DNA from 4 places in the Pseudoneobacillus rhizolycopersici genome. Region 4 is predicted to be linked to each of the others. Evidence: riboswitches for the same ligand, from Rfam matches in the RefSeq annotation. Region 4 holds a riboswitch; each other region holds the start of a gene.
The links. Region 4 has a riboswitch for cyclic di-GMP ahead of ACX9YW_RS07450 (DUF192 domain-containing protein). Riboswitches for the same ligand answer to the same signal wherever they lie in the genome.

Region 1 (3,789 bases), on a different contig from region 4:
GGTTCCGCTTCCGGTTTGCCAAACAACTAGAGGAAAATGATCATTCAGCTTTCCGTAAATAATTTCTTCACATGCATAAATAATTGCCTTCGCTTTTTGGTCAGAGAGCTTGCCAAGCTTTTCATTTACGATGGCGGCACTACGTTTTAAAATGGCAAATGCAACAATCACCTCAAATGGCATCCGTTCCGTACCGATTCGAAAATTCTCTTTGCTGCGTTGAGTCTGAGCCCCCCAATAGCGGTCTATTGGAACCTTGACTTCACCCATTGTATCTTTTTCCATCCGATAATCCATTTTGTCACCTCGTCAAAAATTGCTTGTACCTACTTTAATAATATGTAGAAATTTGTAAAAGTATATCCGGAAAAAATGGAGCTAGATATTGTTAAGAGAAGCTGCAAGATTAGTAGAAAAATGGAAAAAAATGTTGAAAAAAATTAACTCTATAATCCGTAAAAAGCCCATCCCGTTCATTGACTAGGGAAGAAAAGCAATATATATTTATATATAAATGAAAGATTTATAATCTTTCATATTTCTTTTTTTAAAAGAAAAGGCAAACTTATTGAAAAATGAGGGCGCAAAACTATAGGGGCTAAAGTCTGCATGATAACGCCAGCCAGTTACCGTTATATTGTAAAACTACAGGCTAATTCGGATACGGTTAGTCTTTTTTTATCATTTTATTTCGGTTTTGATACATTGTTCAGGTCTTGGTTGGTATTTAAAGTCAGAAAATTTAAACATTTATTGATTGAAATAAATTTTAGGAAGTGTCTTAATATGGTAAATATCAATCAACTGAATGGCAGTGAGCTAATTTTTAACTTGATTAACAAAATGCTAGACAAAATAGGAACTGAAAAAGAAATGATATCTCAGGATATATTGAAGCTTATAGATAAACAATTGGAGACTAAGCAAGAAAAGGAAGTAGTAGGATCGATTTTTTATCAATTACAGCAAATTCATCTACAAATGGAAAATGTGACATGGCTAAATAAACATTACAAAATTCTCCATGACTTTGCCCAAGTATGCAGTAAAACATTGGACGAGGATATTCTGCTTAACAAGGCATATGAAATGGTATCCCAAGTTATGGCTACAGATGCTTTCTATATCGCCTTATATAATGAGGGGGACAGTCATGTTCATTTTGAATTTATCGTTGATAATGGTAAGTTTTATCCAAAAGAAAGCATTGAATTTGGCGAGAATTATGCCTCGGAAGTCATAAAATCCAGGGAAATCATTCATCTAAAAAAAGCCCCACAATCTTTAGTTTACGGTGCAGCTGCGACTTTTGGTGAGCGGGAGACAAGTTCCTGTCTATTTATTCCTGTCATTATAGATGATCATGTCAGAGGGGTTATTTCAGCGCAAAGTTATTCGGATTTTGCTTATCGGACTGAACATGAGGAACTTCTACAAATTATCGGAACTCAAGTAATCAACTCCATTGAAACAGCTAGATTATACGAAAAAATCTATAAAATGTCGCAAACAGATGAGCTAACGGGCCTGAAGAATCATCGTGCCTTCCATGTGGACTTATCAAGGCTTATGACAGAATCTGACCAAGAGATTACTTTAATAATGATTGATTCCGACAATTTAAAAAAAGTTAATGATAATTACGGTCACGATGTAGGTGATTTATATTTACGGGTCTTGGCAAATGGAATCAAAAGCGTTTGTGGGGCCAATATTGAAGGTTATCGGTATGCCGGTGACGAGTTTATGATTTTGATTACCACCAATCAGCAGTATGAAGTGACCTACCTTCACGAAAGCCTTATCAATTTTTATCAAAATACCCCAATTCATGTGGCGAATAAGCAATTCCATGTTTCTTTTAGTACAGGGGTAGCAACTTATCCGCATCATGGGAAATCAGTAGATTCATTGAAAAAATCAGCAGATATAGCCTTATATGCTGCCAAAAAATCCGGAAAAAATCAACTTGTGTTGGCGGAAAATATGAAGACTTTGGAGGATAAATTACACAAACATATGTATTTTATATAATAAAAAATGGATGGATTGTAACCCATCCATTTTTGTTGTAAATATTATTGATGTCTTTCCCTGCATTTGCTTCCTGATTCATTAAGAGAAACATCGAGGCTACTATTATTGTCCCTTGGATTGGCATTATCTTTATTTTCCTAGTATTGCTTTTCCTCTTTGTGACCATCGATAAATGGCCTCGCGTAATTCCATCGCATATGGTTCTACATAAGGCATGCCCATTTCAGTGGCGATTTGGATTTCTTTTTCAATATCATAGGGAACTCGGGAAATCTCGATTGAAAATGGCCCAAATTCAGTTGCTCCATATTGACCATGCAAAATTGCGTAAGTAGCTTGTGGGATGTCTAATGGATTGCCGACACTTCCTACATTAAATAAGGTTTTTTGATCATCAATCGGTTCAATTAAAGCAGCATGTATGTCGCCGAAGCCGACGATATCAGGTTGCAAGTCTTTGGCAAGTGGAGTAATCCATTCAGTGTTCTCAAACATTGCTAGCTTTTCTCCTTTTGGATGAATCATTGGTACGACACGGTGATGAATGCTTTTAGCTGATGCATGATAGAGTCTAATATATTTTCCGCTCATATAGAAGTCAAAATGAAATGGTAAAGTAGCTAAATAGTTCAGACGTTCTTCTCCGAGCTGCTCTTGATGCCATTTCATCACTTCATTATCAGTTAGTTTCTGAATACCTTCATCCCAATTACCAAGTACGACTACATCACAAGTCTCTCGAATACGGTCAAGACATTTTGCAGAATTGGGTCCTTTTCCAACCAAATCACCTAAGCAGAAAATGGTTGTGATCCCTCTTGCCTTAATATTTTCTAACACAGCCTCAAGGGCTGTGAGGTTTCCGTGAATATCCGAAATAATGGCCACGCTTTCCAAAAAAATCGCTCCTCTCTTTAACCTTTTCATTTCTCTATATAGTGAAAATATCCTGCTTGTTTTGAAAAAAATAAGCTAAATACGGTTGACTTTGACGTTGCGTAAAGGTGTATCTTTGAGTTACAAGGAGGTTATCAACGATGGAATACACAGTGCAAAAACTAGCAATCTTGGCAGGGGTAAGTACGAGAACGCTTCGGTACTATGATGAAATAGGGATTCTTAAGCCGGCAAGAGTCAACTCATCGGGCTATCGAATATATGGTCAGGCAGAAGTCGACCGCCTGCAGCAGATTCTTTTCTATAGAGAGTTAGGTGTAGGTCTAGAGAGTATTAATGAAATCGTGACAGCTCCTGCGTTTAATGGAGCAAACGCACTGCGGGAACATCGCGAAAAACTCCTTGAAAAACGAGCTCAATTGGATCTATTAATTCAAAATGTCGATAAAACGATTGCTTTAACAGAAGGGAGAATAACGATGAGTGATAAAGAAAAATTTAAGGGATTTAAGAAAAAAATGGTTGAAGAGAATGAGAGTAAGTATGGTAAGGAAATTCGTGAAAAGTATGGGGATGACAAGGTTAATGCCTCAAATGCCAAGCTTCTAAATATGACAGAATCTGAACATGCGGCAGTAACAAAATTGGCTGAAGAAGTACAAGAGACCCTTGCGTTAGCCTTTGAAACCGGGGACCCTGCTAGTGAGTTAGCACAGAAGGCAGCAGATTTGCATAAGCAATGGCTTTGTTTCTACTGGAAGGAATACAGTAAGGAAGCCCATGCAGGACTGGCGCAAATGTATGTCGATGATGAACGATTCACCGCCTACTATGACAAGAATCAACCTGGAACAG
Region 2 (3,789 bases), on a different contig from region 4:
TAAAGGTGGTTCACAGAAATTATATAATCAGTTCCAATTAAAGGTTTGGGATGCCAATGGTAAACTGTTCGATGGACTATTAAAAGACTTTAATCGTTTACAGCCTAGATTTTTACAGTCCCTAAAACAAGAGGATTTAAAATTTCAAGTGTCGTTTCCCTATGAATTAGGAAATGAATATCAGGGACTAGGTTTTGAAGTGGAGTTTAAATTCATGGCTGAGGACCTAGATGTAGTGCCAAACCCAGACCCAGATCCAGATCCCAACCCAGACCCAGATCCCAACCCAGACCCAGATCCCAACCCAGATCCAGATCCCAACCCAGACCCAGATCCAGATCCAGACCCAGATCCAGATCCAGACCCAGACCCAGACCCAGACCCAAATCCAAATCCAGACCCAGACCCAGACCCAGACCCAGACCCGAACATAGATCCAAATCCCAACCCCAACACAGATCCACTTCCAGACCAAGAAGAACAAGACGAAGATCATTCAGTAAATCCGACAGATCCAGACATAACAGAAGCTAGTCCAGTACCATCGGATGGACACGACAATGAACTTAAACCACAACGACCAATTAGTAAAGATGAGCTAGCAACGAAACCTGGTGAAGGTAATATTTTACCTAAAACAGCCACGAATATATATAACTATTTTTTAGGCGGTATAGGTCTAATACTATTTGGTCTAATCCTAGGTTATTTTCATAAACGAAAAACTTTAAAGATTAATAAGGAAATTAAGACCTAGGTAGAGTCTTATTCTAGGTCTTAGATTACATAGTTAATACAAATTTAGAAGATAAAGAGGCTTGTCTATGAAAAAAACAATCCCAATTTTACTTACTGCCTTCATTTTATACCTTGGAATCACCTTTAAAGCCGAATTACTAAGTGCTGTCAGATCCGAAGCTTATATAGCCATACCGATTAGTATGCTATTTGTGGCTATACTCGTCTTCTTCCCTGTTATCCCCTATGTCGTCTTAGCAGGAATGATCGGTTCGGTTTTTGGAATCTGGTTGGGGACCGGTATTTCGTTCATAGGTATCGGGGTGGGAATAATGGTGATGTTCCTATTAGCTCGGTTCGGTTTTCAAGAATGGATGCAAGGTTATCTTCAAAAATATCCAAAACTGCAAGACTATGAAGGAATGTTTGAGAACAATGCTTTCCTTGGCATTCTCATTGCACGTGCTATTCCTGTTATTCCATCCCCAATTGTCAATATTGTTTCGGGAGTCAGTAAAGTAAAATGGCAGGTTTTTTTAGGGGCTTCCTTATTAGGAAAACTGCCTGCAATCTTCATCTTTACGATAGCAGGCAGCCTTATTGGGAATCAAAAATGGATATCTATCGTGATTTATGCGACTTACTTTTTGAGCATTGCTATTCTGATTGGCCGTAGGATGAAACAAAATCAACTAGCAGATCAACAAATTGTTCAGCCTTGAAAACGCTAATAGAAGGAAAGGATGCGAATTTGTGTTTTACTTATTTATGTATCTAGCATTTATTAATGTATTTGATGGATTCGTGACTTATGTAGGTCTTATCACTGGAAATATCGAAGAGTTGAACCCAATAATGAATTATTTATACGAAGTGGATCCATTATTATTTATCGGTGTAAAGTTATCATTGTCGTTTTTGTTGCTAATCATTTACTTCCTTATAAAAGAGCCAAAGTCTGTTGTCCTTAAAAGTTTACTACTAGTTTCTTCTATTATATATACGTTAGTTTGCCTTAAACATTCGTATTGGATTGCCCTAGTCATTAATATGTAAAACGGTGTTAAAACCCCATTTTAGAATCGAATAGTGGACATGCCCATTTTTTACCAAGAAATATCGACAAAATGATAGCGCTTTCGCTAAAATCACGACAGTTAAATTTTCCGAATTTTAATAAAATTGATTACTAGGTGGAAAATAGATAAATATATGGAAGAAAATGTCGGAAATATGATAAAACAAACTTTAGACCTATTACAATAAACGACATGCTAATCAAGAAGAACTAGATATAATTACCTTATCGCTAATACTTATGGCTTAAGTCAGAAAAGGGCAAACCTATTGAAAAGTAGGGACGCAAAGTCACAGATCTAAGGTACTGTCGAAACGACACTACGATGATGGCTGGATTACCTGAGGTACTTTTAACGTATTTTGGGGGAGATAAAGTGAAAAGTAGAACAAGTTGGGCACAAGAATTAGATAAGGAATGGTTAGAACTAATTATGGAAGCCAAAAGACTCGGGATCGAATTAGCTACTATTCGAGACTTTTTTCACCAAAATGAAGTAAAGGAGCTATTGTTAGAAAAATGAATAACAAATAATAAAGAGTATTTCTGAAGTGATGGAAATACTCTTTTTTAATTTATTCATTTTTGGACTGGGTTATTCTCCATTTATTAAATTCCAAGAATTCGCGGAACTGGTTCTTGGATATCCCCGATTCCATTGCCTCTTGGACAAGCTTTAGCCAATCAGAATCTAAATCTTCTCTCTCTATCGAATCGTTTATGAGGTAATCCACAGAAACCTCAAGAACGCTGGATACCTTCTCTAAAAACTGAATAGACGGATTAGATTGTAAGTTTCGTTCAATCGCACTTAAATACGATTTAGCGACCCCTGCTTTCTCGGCTAGCTCGGAAAGGGACATCTTCTTTTCGACTCGAAGTTGCTTAATACGTTCACCAATCATAGAGCTTCACTCACTTTAACATTTACTTTTTCCTATTATATCAGAAAACGAAATAATTTCATATTATCCATTTTCAAAACATTCACAAACTTTAGCGCTTTAAAGGATGTGGGGACAGTCCCCACATCCTTTAAAGCGCTAAAGTATTCTTCCATTGATTATCCATTTTGGGTATAATGATAGTTGGTAGGAGTTTAGGGTAGGAGTTGTTGGATGATGTCAATTTTGGTTACGGGTGGTGCCGGTTATATTGGTAGCCATACTTGTGTGGAATTGCTTAATGCGGGTTTTGATTTAGTTGTTTTGGATAACTTTTCAAATAGTAAGATAGAGTCATTAATAAGAGTGAAGGAAATTACCGGAAAGGATTTTGCGTTTTACCAAGCCGATCTGCTGAATCGCGAAGAGGTGGAGAAGGTTTTTCAAAATCACTCAATCGAAGCGGTTATTCACTTTGCTGGATTGAAGGCTGTGGGAGAGTCAGTATCCATTCCACTTCATTATTATCATAATAATATTACAGGAACGTTAGTTCTTTGCGATGTGATGAAGCAATATAATGTGAAGAACCTAGTGTTCAGTTCATCCGCGACAGTGTACGGAATGCCTGACACAGTGCCGATTTCTGAAGATTTCCCTCTAGGTGCAACGAATCCTTATGGGCGAACAAAGTTGATGATTGAAGAAATTTTACGAGATTTATATGTTGCGGATAGTAGTTGGAGCATAGCTCTATTACGCTATTTCAATCCAATTGGTGCACATGAATGTGGGCGAATTGGTGAAGACCCGAATGGTATTCCCAATAACCTTATGCCGTTTATTACTCAAGTAGCGGTGGGTAAGCTTCCTGAGTTGCGTGTGTTTGGTAACGATTATCCTACAGTAGACGGTTCAGGAGTACGGGATTACATCCATGTAGTGGATTTGGCGGATGGCCATTTAAAGGCACTTCAAAAAATCCTTGGGACAACAGGGGTCGAAGCCTATAACCTTGGAACCGGAACAGGCTATAGCGTTCTAGAAATTGTCGCCGCTTTTGAAAAAGCTTCTGGCGTGAAGATTCCT
Region 3 (3,789 bases), on a different contig from region 4:
TCACCGAAGGAATTTCTTCAAATCGCCGAAGAGAATGGATTCATTACCAGAATTGAAGATTGGGTATTAAATCAAGTATGCCAACAATTAAGAAAATGGAAAGATGCCATGTTTTGTACGGTACCCATTTCGATCAATATTTCCGCTATCCATTTTATGAAAAAAAATTGGCTGGAATATGTTGAACAAACGATCCAAAAAGCAGAGATTAGCCCAAGTGAAATCGAATTCGAAATTACTGAGACGACCCTATTGAACAATGAAGAAGTGGTAAAAGAAACAATTCAATCAATCAAGCAGATGGGCATTAGAATTTCATTAGATGATTTCGGAAAAGGTTATTCTTCTTTATCCTATTTAGCTCTTTTCCCTTTTGATGTCATCAAAATTGATAAATCGTTTATCCAAAATATGACCGAATCCCAGCATAACTTGTTTATTGTAAAGTCGATTATTTATTTGGCAAACAGTTTGAAAATAGATGTGGTTGCCGAAGGAGTCGAAAAGATGGGACAATTAAAATTACTTCAGAAAGAACATTGCCTACTTTCTCAAGGTTATTTATTTAGTCGTCCAGTTCCAGTTGAAGAATTTGAACCTCTAATGCAGCAAAAAGTCCTACAACCAATCGATCCATTATTAAAAGAAAAGCAAAGAAAAAGAAAACACTTTCGAGTAAGTTTCCCTTATCCACTTGAAGCAGAAATGACACTTCTCTCTATTGGAGGTAAAACATTGCATTTAGGAAAGGCAAAAGTTTTAATATACGATATGAGTATCGGTGGGCTTCGCTTTCTTTCTACCTTGAAACTGCCAGTTAGGGGCGATATGACCCTTCGGTTTTCTACAGAAATTCTCCATAAAACCATTGAAGTAATGGGGCGTATTGTTTGGAAAGAAGAAGACAATGAGGACATTACTGAATATGGTATTGAATTTATGATTGGAGAGCATGAATCGACATATATTAACGGAATTCTTAATAGTTTTGCAGTCTTAATGAATAATAATATTGGGCCGGCTACCTATAAAATGGTGACAGAAAATAATTATGAATATTTTCAAAGAAAATAGATTTTTAAACGGTATAATAATGAAAAGGCAAATTTATCGAAAGATGAAGACGCAAAACTAGAGGGGCTAAGATCCTTAGGATGATGCCAGCCAGTTTCCGATGATTTAAAGTAGACTAATCGGACTGATTAGTCTTTTTTTATAGAAAAAAATACGTTCGTAAGAGGTAAAAAGATTGATTCGTAAAATATTATATTTGTTGGTAATGGTAGTTATTTCAATTTTGCCTATCATTATTCATGTCCATTTGAGTGAAGAAATGCGACGGCTATCAACATTTGTTTGGTCCATTTATTTGATTCCTAATATATTGATAGTCATTATGTATCCAAAATGGAAGGTCGCTGTTGGAGTTGCCTGTTTCTATAGTCTTTTAAAATATGGGACGTATTTTTGGGGTGAAGGCTTTTCAAGTAGTATTGAGTTGATTGCTTTGTTTTTGGAGTCCTTAATGAATGGAGCGATTCTGCTAACGGTTACTCATTTTCGTATGGAGCATATCAGGGTATTGAAGAAGATGCAAAAACTAGTCATCATCGATTCGTTGACTGGATTATACAATCGAAGGTATTTCGACTTAATTCTTGAAAAAGTGATTCCGTATAGTCAAAGAGAAAATAGTCCCTTGATCCTTATTATGTTGGATATTGACTATTTTAAAAAGGTAAATGACCATCATGGCCATCAATGTGGTGACGAGGTCTTAAAACAGATTTCAAACATCATTAAAACTAATGTTAGAAGTTCTGATGCGTATGTTCGGTTTGGGGGCGAGGAATTTGCTATTGTTTTGCCAAACACAGAAGTAGGCGAAGGAATAAGATTAGCAGAAAACATCCGTAAAGAGGTTGAACAATCATCATTTACGTATAAAAATGAAAGAATATCTATCACGATTAGTATGGGTTTATCCAAATACCAAGGAGAAATCGTCCAAGAATTTATCGGAAAAGCCGACAAAGCCCTATACAAAGCCAAAGAAAATGGCCGAAACCAAGTAATCGTTACGTGATGGGATGGGAATAGGGGGACGATTTGAGAATGATGGGTAATTATGGCAGTAGGAAGAGCTCAAAATGTCCAATAGAGGGCTTCTATTGGACAAATGGTGGCTTCATAGGTGGTTGGTGCCAGGCACCACGTTAAGCTATTTTATGATAGGAAAATATAAATCAAATTCCGACTGTGCTGATGTGGGGTTATATCTTTTATCATAGCGTTCGAACCAGAAGGCTGTATGGTCAATGGTATAACCTGATTCTACTATGGTTTTGCGAGCGTTGTTAATTGTTTCTCCTAGATTCTCCGTTAATCCTTTATGTGTGAAGACTGCATAGGTAGCAGCAGGGATGGTCAGAACCATCATTCCTGCTGGAACATTGGTCGTTTCGGACACTTCAACTGCGGTATAGTAAGTAAAATCGCTTGGACGATCGTTGGTTAATCCAATTGATACCTGAGGGTTTACGATTGCCGATATTTCTGGAATACGGCTTACAAATTTACCCCATAATGGTCCGATTTGTGATAGTTCACTGTATGGACCAGATAGTTCCATACCAACCACTTTAAATTCTTCTTTTGATACGAGTTGGAAACCTAAATGATTACTAGTTAACATGATATCCCTCCGCTAAAAAAAATGTCTATCTATCTTTATTGTACTAACCCATATCTTGAAATTTTTGATATTTTTTGCGGAAATCTTATGGTCACTCTACAGGAGATTCAATCTCGTGAATCGGAACCCATATTTCCACTCCTATTTCATCACTTTCACTTTTCTTCCAACTTTCATTGTACACCTCCATTTCGACTCCGAAATTTAACCGATAGGTGGTAGTAGGTAACCATGAACCATAAATATAGTTTGCTAGCTTAGGTATGTTTTGTGAGTTGCCGTAATAGGTAAAGACTGCATACGTTCCTCCTGGGACCTCTGAACCAATCATCCCCGTTGGTATGGGCGTATTCCCCGAATGGACTTCCATACAAGCCATGTAGGAAAAATGAATGCCCCCACCTGTAGGTCGTCCAATTCCATAGGTTATTCTACTGTCGGTTTTCCCTTGAATTTGGTCCATGTTTAAAAGAAACGATTCCCATAATGATGGGATATCATGTTGAATCGTTTTGTTTCGATTAGCTGACCCGGCAATTTCAAGTTGTTGTTTCTCCATACCTATTACATAGAATGAATCCCTTTTCTCGATTCTTGGATTTAAATTGGCTACATCAAGCTCTTTATCAAAAATGTCCAAAATCTCATGGGGGCCTACAAACTCTAGGTAAGGTTTATTATTTCGATATTTTCCGGGAGTGACCCCGAATAACTGTTGAAATGACCTCGTAAAGGACTCCTGACTTTCAAATTGATATTCGTACGCAATATCAATAATTCTTTTATTCGTTTGATTTAAATCATATGCCGCACATGTAAGTCTTCTACGTCTAATATACGTTTTAATAGAACAACCCATAATAGAGGTGAATATTCTATGAAAATGATATAAGGAATAACCGGCATGAGAGGCTACTTTTTCAAGAGATATATCATTGTGAATATTTTCTTCTATATAATCAATAGCCTTTTGAATGGAATGAATATATGGCATATGAATTCTCCCTATGTTTCAGAATAAGTTTTCTAATTTTAAATATTACAACAATTCTAACTGCCGGTAAAGTTTTTGGTGACCGTAGAATCATTCGTTG
Region 4 (3,789 bases):
CGAAACCTTGTTCTCCATTAGCACTTGTAGACCTTCTAGAGAGTGTTCCTCCTTATGTGCTTTCAAGATATCATTGACTACTGTTTTAACTCGTTCCTCTTTTGTTGTTAATTCTTGTGCCCCAGATAGAACCGCAGCATTGGCCGTTTTTTGCAAGTGAGTTTTCGTCATGTACATTAAACCAGCATCGATTCCCAGTCCTGCCATCCCCAATAGGCTGATAAACGAGAGTGTCACCATTACCAAGACATTTCCTCGTTCATTATTTACGAATTTTATTAATTTTTTCATCCTATTCCACCCTCACTGTTGAATTTGCTTCAATATATTCAGGAAGGGGTATTATTTTTGATAATAATGGTGTGTTCAACTTAAGCGGATTTTTCAAGGTCACTTTTACATATTCCCCCGATTTTCGATTTGCCTGAGTTGGTGTTATGGTTACCTGAAGAGTGCCATCACTTTGTTGGAGATAATTCTTCGCAAATTGAGTAATCTCCAAATCGGTGGCACCTAATCCCGCTTTTCGGACCGTTTCTTGGGCTGCCATGTGAAGTTTGGAAAAAGAATATACTGTTCTTCCAAAATCGAATATTCCTACTAAAAGCAGTAAAAGAACGGGAAGGACTAATGCCATTTCCACTATGGATTGTCCTTTTTCATTCCTTACCATAAGAATAGGTCCTTATAGGGATCATAGATGGCTATCAATGCTCCTATTGCAATTGCCACTCCATAAGGAAAATTCGTTCTTAATCCTTCTTTATCAAAACCAAAAGGGCTTTCAACACCTTGTCTTCTAAAAACCATAAAATAAAAAATCTGTTTTAAGCGAAAAATAACGCCCTTTCTAAACAATAGAATACAAAGGCCAATTATTCCTCCAGCAACCGCCATAAATATTGCCGTCGTTAAAACAAAGCCTATTCCTTTGATTGCTCCTATCACCGCTAATAATTTGACATCACCTGCACCCATACCACCCATGAAGTAGGGAATTAGTAAAATGGAGAAGCCTACGAGAGCACCTAATATAGAGCTAGTTAATCCCGCTAAACCAGCTGTTATAACGTGATAAATCATTGCGATAACAAAGGCTGGAAGTAAAACCTTATTATAAATTTTTCGGTTTTTTAAATCAGTTGTTACACATATGACCAGCAGAGAAATTAATACAAGATTTAACCACATTTTTCTTTACCCCTTTCAAAAGAGTAAGTCTTTGATTAAAAATAGCCTCACGTATTTTTCAACGCAAGGCCAGTGAAAATATAAGAAATTTATTTACTTTAAACTTCTTATTAAGGAGTAATCTTATCTTTAATTCCGTCTACCTTTCCAAACATATCATCAAATAATCCTTTAATCTGTTCTCCCATTAAACCAATAATAGCGATTGCAGCTACTGCTACAACTCCAAGTACAAGACCATACTCCGTCATACCTTGCCCTTGCTCTTCAACGAATAAAGCTTTGATCTTTTTCATCATTTTCAATACAACCCCTTCATATTAATTTAATTTTGTGTCCGACTTTCGTTCCTGTTTTCTGTAAAGTTCCTGGAGGCAGTTCTAGTACAGAGTGACCTGCTTTATAGACTTGTCCAATTTTTGAGGGTGGAAAGGATTCTTGTAGCCCAACAATCTCGTAATCTTTGTTGAGGTACAGGACATCAATTGGATAGTTCATAAAAAAGGTATGGATGGATTGGCAGGGTTGGATATGCATTCCGTGACCTTCAGGCAAACTAGTTGAAAACATTAGGCCTTTTAATCTCTTAAAAAATGAATGGGCTAATGAAATCTCCGTTGCTATTTCCGTACCATTTGATAGGTTCACGGCTTTCATTGTTACACCTCCAATTTTGCATACAACTCAAATAACCCCACCTTTACCGAAAGGGGGGTTCATTAGAACACAATGAATACACCCTGATCTTTCGGTAACTGGCTGGCATAGTGCTTTTGCACCTTAGCCCCTGTAGCTTTGCGTCACTGACTTTCGTCAGTTTTGCCTTTATCGAGATTCAGTGTTTTTTGTCCTATTATTTCGACTGATCTCTTGCTTTTATGATAGTATTTTTCATTTTTTTTGAAAATCGAACCAAAGGACTAATTTAATAGACCCACACTTTAGGTCTATTTACCCTCATGTATTTAATAGAATTTAGGCTTTTTAAAAAAATTTGTAGCATTTCTAGTAAATCCGAGCCATTTTATACAAGAACTTTGTCGAATTCAGGTCACTTTGTCCTACACTTTATTTCTTCCATTTAGGAATTTTCCAATAAGTAACAGCTCGCCACACCCATTCGATTGGACCATAATAATGGTTTTTTACCCAATATATACTAATTAGAGCTTGCACGATAAAGATTACTAGAACTAATAGTGTTCCTGTTCCAACCGATATTTTTCCATAAAGCCCCAAACCATAGCTATAGAAAATGAGTGTAGCTACAAAGGATTGAAATAAATAATTACTCATCGCCATTTTTCCGACTGCTTGAAACGGTTTTAAAATAGTAGTATGTTTCTCTATCAATAGAATGAAGAGGATTGCATAAGATACTGCCAACAAAGGTCCACCAAAGATATCTTGAATATATTCAGAGAATAAATTGCGAACAGCATATGGCAGCAACTTTAATAAGCTTCCTGCCAGCAAAAAAATCACTAACAACAACTTAAAACGCTTTTTATGTTCGATCATATTTTTAACCCATTTTAATTTCGCAATCCCGGCCCCTATTAAAATAAGCGGAAATATCCCAAAAAATAAAACGATTAAGTTCTCAAGATTATTAACATAACTCCAATCTTGGATCCGTTGTACGGTTATTTCGGAATAGCTACCATGTTGATATATAGCCGCCGCTTGATTCGCTTTGTCATGATTGGCGAAATGATCAGTGGGTGAAAATAGGCTAGCAAGAAATAATAGCAGACCAAATAAAATATTGGGAATCAGATAGGTAAGCACTCCAATCCATAGCAATGCTTTTCCACTCAAACCCAAAAACAGCAAGGCAACAAATCCGAACAGTGCATATATTATTAATATATCTCCATGCCAAATGAGGAAGGCGTGAATACAACCGATGACTAAAAGCATTAAGAGCCTTCTCATCGCAATTGGAGTAAAGGAAAATCCTCGTTCGATTGATCTTTCCCTCATAATCATTAAACCAAATCCGAAAAGCATGGCAAAAAGTGGATAAAAGCTGGCTTGTACAAAAAAATCGATTAAACTATAAATTGTTTGATCGGATTTTGAACTCCACCATAAGTATGGATTCAAATAAAGTACAGGTGAATGAAATGCGATCATGTTTGTTAAAAAAATCCCAAGGATTGCGAATCCCCTCATTGCATCAATCGATTGTATTCGTTCCTTCTCTTGGATTGGATTTGCCCTACTCCTCATTTTTAGTGACCTCTTTTACTTTTTTCTTTTAGATTATCATATTTACATTATCCGTCAAATATCGTGGTGCTAGTGTTTATTAGGCATTTTTATCACATTCAGCCTAAAAATACATAGGATAATAAAGAAATTTATCATTACAAGAAAAGGGTGTCCAAAAATGCCAGCAATTGTCGGTGTCGCACAGGTTATTTCAATCAGCTCCAGCTCTATTTTTAATATTGGCGATGTTTATAAAATCATGCCCATTGCCCACGCCAAGACATTTGCAGGAGCGGGCTCGTTTAATACAGGTGAAGGTCTCTATATTCATAACTTCCAAAGTCAAACAAATACTTTTGACCAAGACGGCCTTGACCAAGG

Region 1: it holds a riboswitch for cyclic di-GMP, as region 4 does, so the genes downstream of both, ACX9YW_RS04885 (GGDEF domain-containing protein) here and ACX9YW_RS07450 (DUF192 domain-containing protein) in region 4, are expected to answer to the same signal.
Region 2: it holds a riboswitch for cyclic di-GMP, as region 4 does, so the genes downstream of both, sinI (DNA-binding anti-repressor SinI) here and ACX9YW_RS07450 (DUF192 domain-containing protein) in region 4, are expected to answer to the same signal.
Region 3: it holds a riboswitch for cyclic di-GMP, as region 4 does, so the genes downstream of both, ACX9YW_RS18385 (GGDEF domain-containing protein) here and ACX9YW_RS07450 (DUF192 domain-containing protein) in region 4, are expected to answer to the same signal.

Annotation. Positions count from the first base shown of each region.
Region 1 is NZ_JBTOOE010000003.1:95,908-99,696, forward strand. Features, by position in the region: gene fumC (class II fumarate hydratase) at 1-297, opposite strand, end outside; cyclic di-GMP riboswitch class I at 549-634, shown strand; gene ACX9YW_RS04885 (GGDEF domain-containing protein) at 787-2,034, shown strand; gene ACX9YW_RS04890 (metallophosphoesterase family protein) at 2,167-2,934, opposite strand; gene ACX9YW_RS04895 (MerR family transcriptional regulator) at 3,075-3,789, shown strand, end outside.
Region 2 is NZ_JBTOOE010000009.1:89,361-93,149, reverse strand. Features, by position in the region: gene ACX9YW_RS11565 (LPxTATN C-terminal sorting signal domain) at 1-757, shown strand, start outside; gene ACX9YW_RS11560 (TVP38/TMEM64 family protein) at 825-1,460, shown strand; gene ACX9YW_RS11555 (DUF5658 family protein) at 1,492-1,794, shown strand; cyclic di-GMP riboswitch class I at 2,066-2,161, shown strand; gene sinI (DNA-binding anti-repressor SinI) at 2,193-2,339, shown strand; gene ACX9YW_RS11545 (helix-turn-helix domain-containing protein) at 2,392-2,721, opposite strand; gene galE (UDP-glucose 4-epimerase GalE) at 2,938-3,789, shown strand, end outside.
Region 3 is NZ_JBTOOE010000022.1:53,298-57,086, forward strand. Features, by position in the region: gene ACX9YW_RS18380 (EAL domain-containing protein) at 1-1,074, shown strand, start outside; cyclic di-GMP riboswitch class I at 1,091-1,176, shown strand; gene ACX9YW_RS18385 (GGDEF domain-containing protein) at 1,250-2,086, shown strand; gene ACX9YW_RS18390 (GyrI-like domain-containing protein) at 2,222-2,695, opposite strand; gene ACX9YW_RS18395 (AraC family transcriptional regulator) at 2,787-3,689, opposite strand.
Region 4 is NZ_JBTOOE010000005.1:81,278-85,066, forward strand. Features, by position in the region: gene ACX9YW_RS07430 (TadE/TadG family type IV pilus assembly protein) at 1-291, opposite strand, end outside; gene ACX9YW_RS07435 (TadE/TadG family type IV pilus assembly protein) at 293-673, opposite strand; gene ACX9YW_RS07440 (A24 family peptidase) at 667-1,191, opposite strand; gene ACX9YW_RS07445 (Flp family type IVb pilin) at 1,302-1,490, opposite strand; gene ACX9YW_RS07450 (DUF192 domain-containing protein) at 1,507-1,848, opposite strand; cyclic di-GMP riboswitch class I at 1,939-2,025, opposite strand; gene ACX9YW_RS07455 (DUF418 domain-containing protein) at 2,260-3,426, opposite strand; gene ACX9YW_RS07460 (spore germination protein) at 3,587-3,789, shown strand, end outside.